Regions from separate parts of the Caballeronia jiangsuensis genome, predicted to be linked through region 2. Evidence: riboswitches for the same ligand, from Rfam matches in the RefSeq annotation. Region 2 holds a riboswitch; the other holds the start of a gene.
What was found. Region 2 has a riboswitch for cobalamin ahead of cobG (precorrin-3B synthase). Riboswitches for the same ligand answer to the same signal wherever they lie in the genome.
Positions count from the first base shown of each region.

Region 1: linked by a shared signal. The riboswitch ahead of PQR08_RS31475 (TonB-dependent receptor domain-containing protein) and the one ahead of cobG (precorrin-3B synthase) in region 2 are both predicted to bind cobalamin.

Region 1 covers NZ_JAQQDB010000042.1:34,792-37,191, forward strand. The annotation lists gene PQR08_RS31475 (TonB-dependent receptor domain-containing protein) at 1-1,353, opposite strand, end outside; cobalamin riboswitch at 1,434-1,760, opposite strand; gene PQR08_RS31480 (ATPase) at 2,017-2,385, shown strand; gene PQR08_RS31485 (cell division protein ZapA) at 2,382-2,400, shown strand, end outside.
Region 2 covers NZ_JAQQDB010000031.1:34,078-36,477, forward strand. The annotation lists gene cobG (precorrin-3B synthase) at 1-1,105, opposite strand, end outside; cobalamin riboswitch at 1,170-1,358, opposite strand; gene cbiE (precorrin-6y C5,15-methyltransferase (decarboxylating) subunit CbiE) at 1,435-2,400, shown strand, end outside.

The DNA.
Region 1 (2,400 bases), on a different contig from region 2:
GACCGAATGGCTGCGCTCTGGCTGAATCGACGGATTGCCGCTGAACGGATAGTAGAGGTCATCGAAGCTCGGCGCGCGAAACGATGCCGCATAGCTCGCGCTCGCCTTCCAGTGCGCATCGAAGTTATACGCGTAGCCCAGATAGTAGCTGTTCGCGCCCCCGAAATCGGAATACTGGTCGTGACGCAGATTCGCCTGCAAATCGCTCGCGCCGATGTGGCCCACGTAACCCGCGAACACCGAATTCACGTGACGATCGGGCGCGCTGAGCTGATCGGAATCGAGCGTCTGATCGAGATGCTCGTAACCGAAGAGCAGCTTGTGCGCGTCGCTGATTTTGAAGTCGTTCTGCCACGTGTATTGACGATTCTCCGAATTGAAGCGGTTCGTATAGACGCCGTTCTGCTCGATGTTCGCGCGGTCCTGTCCCTGCGCGATCGTGAAGTGCGTGGTCCAGTTTTCGGTGATCCTGCCGTTCGCGAACACCGACGCCGAGCGCACGCGATCGTGCGATTCGTTGATATCGGTCGGCAGGCCGTAGGCATCGTCGAAACTGCTGATGCCGTTCGATTGCAGGAAGCGCACGCCCGCGTCCCACTTGTCGCTGAACTGGTGACGCAGCGTCGCCGCGACGCTCTCGTTCAGATAGCCGTTCGCGTTCGGATTCGCGCCGGGCGCGATATTCGGATCGATCGACGAAAAGCCGTCGGTCTTCTCGCGCGAGACGTTCAGGCTGAAGGTCGTGCGGCCGTCGTTGTCGAGCGCGCCGTTCACGCCCGCCGATTGACGCTGCGTGTGATAGCTGCCGTATTCGGCCTCGAAGTTGAAGCGCGGCGGATGCGGCTCGCCTTCCTTCGTGAAGATCTGCACGACGCCGCCGATCGCATTCGAGCCGTACAACGCCGACACATTGCCGTTCACGACTTCGACGCGCCCGATCTGGTCGAGCATCAGTTGCGATAGCTGCGCCGCGCCGAGCGACGCCGATTCGACGCGCACGCCATCGATCAAAACGAGCGACTGCGACGACGCCGCGCCGCGTATGTAAAGCCCCGAAGTCGCGCCCGGTCCGCCGTTGCGCGTGATCTGCACGCCGGGCGCGAGCGCGATGAGGCCGAGTGCATCGTCGGCGTTGGCGTCGGCGATATCCTGTTCATCGAACACCGATGTCTGCGGGATCGATTCGGCGAGCGGCTGCGGCGCGCGCGTCGCGGTGACGACGACAGGAGCAAGCGTTTGCGAAGCGTCATCGGCGGCATGTGCGGCGCCAGCGAGCGGCAATCCGATGAACGCGGCAACGAGCGCGCCATGACGAGAGCGGCCGTTCTTGAGGGCGGCCTGTGGCAATACCATGAGTGAAGTGTCCGTTTCGCGTGAGCGCGACCCCGCTCCCCGCGAGGACGATGCGCGACGAACGCACTGCGCGATCAGCGCCGATGCGTCGAACTCTGGCCGGTATCCGGGCTGGCGATGAATCGTCTCGCCTTCCCGCGCATCGTGCGCAGTGGCGTCGACACGTTTCTTGCAGTCGATTCGGGTGATGAACCCGGTGTGATGAAAATCCACACGCTCGCGCTGCAAAAACGCGCATGAGACGACTTGCAACTTGCGTTGCGGTCGCTTACCGTTGCGGGGGCAGCACAGGTTGGCTCGTCCCAGGTTGGTCCCGGTCGGACTTCGGAGACTTCGCTCCCTGTTTCCCGTTTGACTGCATCCGCGAGATCCGCGAATGCGAGCACCAAAAAGTGCGGCAAGTGTAGGAGCGCGTGTTGGGGCCGTCAAGAAAACGGCGCGGACAGTTGGGCGCGGCACATGACGAATCGAACGAGAATCGGCCGGCCTGTCATCACGAGCCATCAACAGCGCTCGCGTTTTCTGCACACGAATGCATGTCGACATGCGCTTGATTCGAAGGATTAAGCGCAAGATCGCATGTTGTTACGTCTCGAAACGAGACAATTATCGGAAGCTCCGTTGAACCGCGCTAAAATGCGAGGTCTTTAGAGGACGCAGCACATGCTCAACGAACTCGAATCACTGTCAGGAAATATCGGCCGGCTGATCCAGATCAGCGAGCGCCACAATCAGGCGCGCCAGGCGCTGCAAGACCAACTCGAACAACTGCGCGCCGACTATGCGAACGTGCAGGCCGAGCTTGCGCAAGTGCGTGAAGAGCGCGATACGCTGCAATCCGAACGCGATTCGCTCTCTGCGAAAATCGACGACGCGCAAGTACGCCTCAACGCGATTCTCGAAAAGCTGCCGCGCGCGAAATCCGGGCAGCATGACGAAGCCGACAATCAACTCGATCTCCTCGAAGCCGATTCCCGCGAAGCACATGAAGCGGAATTGCACGGCGAGCATCATCAAGGAGAGAAGGCATGACGACTACGCAGATCG
Region 2 (2,400 bases):
TCAAGTGCACCTCGCTTTCATCATGCGAGGGCAGAAGCGAAGCGAGGCGATGCGCGTCGGCTTTGGTATCGGCGTGGCTTTTCGCGCAGCCTTCGGACCCTGCGCACGCGATGAGGCGCGCGAGCGGATCGCGCGGGTCGGTCGCGAGGCCTTGCGCGTGTAGGCGTCGCAACACGTCTTGCGCGTCATGCGCGGCGATGCCCGGTATCAGCACGCTTTGCCACGGCGTCATCGCGAGAAGGCCTTCGGCGTGCGTGTCGGCGATATCGGCGAGGGCTTCGAGCATGGCCGCGTCGAGACGACCGAGGGGCGTTTGCGCGCCCGCGTACCACGTCGCGCGATATGGTTCCACGTGGGCGCCGAGGCGCAGCGATGCATCGGCGGGTGCGCGTCGCCAGTGCTCGATGGCTGCATCGAAATCGAATGCTTCGAGAAAGCGCGCGATGCCGACACGTGCGAGCAGATCGCGCATACGATGTTCGTCAGGCGTGGCCAGCGCGAGAAACCTGCGCAGCACGCCGGACACGAATGTCACCATGTCGCTGCGATGAATCGCGCCGAGCGGACACTGGCGTATCGTTCCCGCGAGGCCGAATGCGAAGCGCGCGCCATCGTCCATTGCAGAGAGCCACAGGTCGTGCGGATGATCGAGCATCGCGAGGCGCTCGCCGCCATCGAGTTGCAGCGCGAATTTGGGCGACAGCGCATGCAGCGACGCGTCGGCCTGCATCGCGTCGATGATTTGTGCGGCAAGCGCGCGCGTGTCGTCGCTTGCGAGCGGACTGAGCATCACGTTGCGGATGTCGTCGCCGCCCGACGTCGACGGACCGAGGCCCGCATCGAGCGCGATATCGATCAGCGCGGCATGGGCATCGTCGCGGATGCCGCGCAACTGGAGATTCGCGCGATTGGTCACCTCGATCACGCCCGAGCCGCAGTCACGCGCCGCCCGCGCGACGGCCCGCGCCGCGTGCGCGCTCAACACGCCGCCCGCAAGCCGCAGGCGCGCGAGCCCGCCATCGCGCGCGGGCACGATGCGCATCAGGCCCGGACACGCGGATGCGCGCGGCGCGGCGTTGAGCGATGAGCGGTTCAATGAAGTCAAAAGCGTGACCCGTTGGGCTTCGCGCGTAATGAGCGAACCGGTACACCCCGCCCGGTCGGCGTCGCGCGAATGCGATGAGTCGGCAGGTCTCTTGGCTGGCAGGTCTTCATTCGCGCCGGCCTTCCCGGTAAAAACCAGTGGCAGTGGAGCGCGGACTCGCTGCGTACAATTGCGGGGGCAGCCACAGTTTTCTGTGTTCCCTCTTAGGCCCTGGGTCTCTTCGACCCCGGGCACCGACGGACCTGTATTATGCCCGCTTTTATCGACCATCCAGGCGCTTCGGGGCTGCAGCCGCAAGCGCATTACGAATCATGTGAAGGAGGCGGCGCATGTCGAACTGGCTGACCGTAGTGGGGATCGGTGAAGACGGCTGGCACGGGCTGTCCCGCGTTGCACGCCGCGCGCTGCTCGACGCCCAGTCGATTCACGGCGGCGAGCGCCATCTCGCGTTCCTGCCGGCGCGCATCGCCGCGAGCCGCGTGCCGTGGCCGAAACCCTTTTCGCTCGACGCCGTGCTCGCCGGACGCGGCGACGGCAAGACCCGCATATGCGTGCTCGCGAGCGGCGATCCGATGTGCTTCGGCGTCGGCGCGACGCTCGCGCGTGAAGTCGCCAACGGCGAGATGCGCGTCATTCCCGCGCCGTCGTCGCTGTCGCTCGCGGCGGCGCGCTTGCGCTGGGCGCTGCAGGATGCCGTGTGCGTGTCGCTCGTCGGGCGGCCCGTCGCGTCGTTGCTCGCGAGCCTGCATCGCGGCGTGCGCCTGCTCGTCTTGAGCGCGGACGGCGCGACGCCCGCCGCCGTCGCCGCGGTCCTGACCGCGCATGGTTTCGGCGCGAGCCGCATGACCGTGTTCGAGCATCTCGGCGGCAACAATGAGCGACGTATCGACGAGCGCGCCGACGACTGGCGCGAGCCGCTCGTCGCCGCGCTCAATCTCGTCGCCATCGAATGCCGCACGCATGCCGGGCACGCCGGGCCGCCGCTCACGCCCGGTTTGCCCGACGACGCCTATCGTCACGACGGCCAGCTCACCAAGCGCGACGTGCGCGCCGTGACGCTCGCTCGGCTCGCGCCGCAGCCGGGCGAACTCTTGTGGGACGTCGGCGCGGGCTGCGGCTCGATCGGTATCGAATGGATGCGCGCGCACGGCGCGTGCCGAGCGATCGCGATCGAAGCGAACGAAAGCCGGCAGCGCCTCATCGAGCACAACCGCGACGCGCTCGGCGTGCCCGCGCTGCAACTCGTGAAAGGCGAGGCGCCCGCCGCGCTCGACGGCCTGAGCGCGCCCGATGCC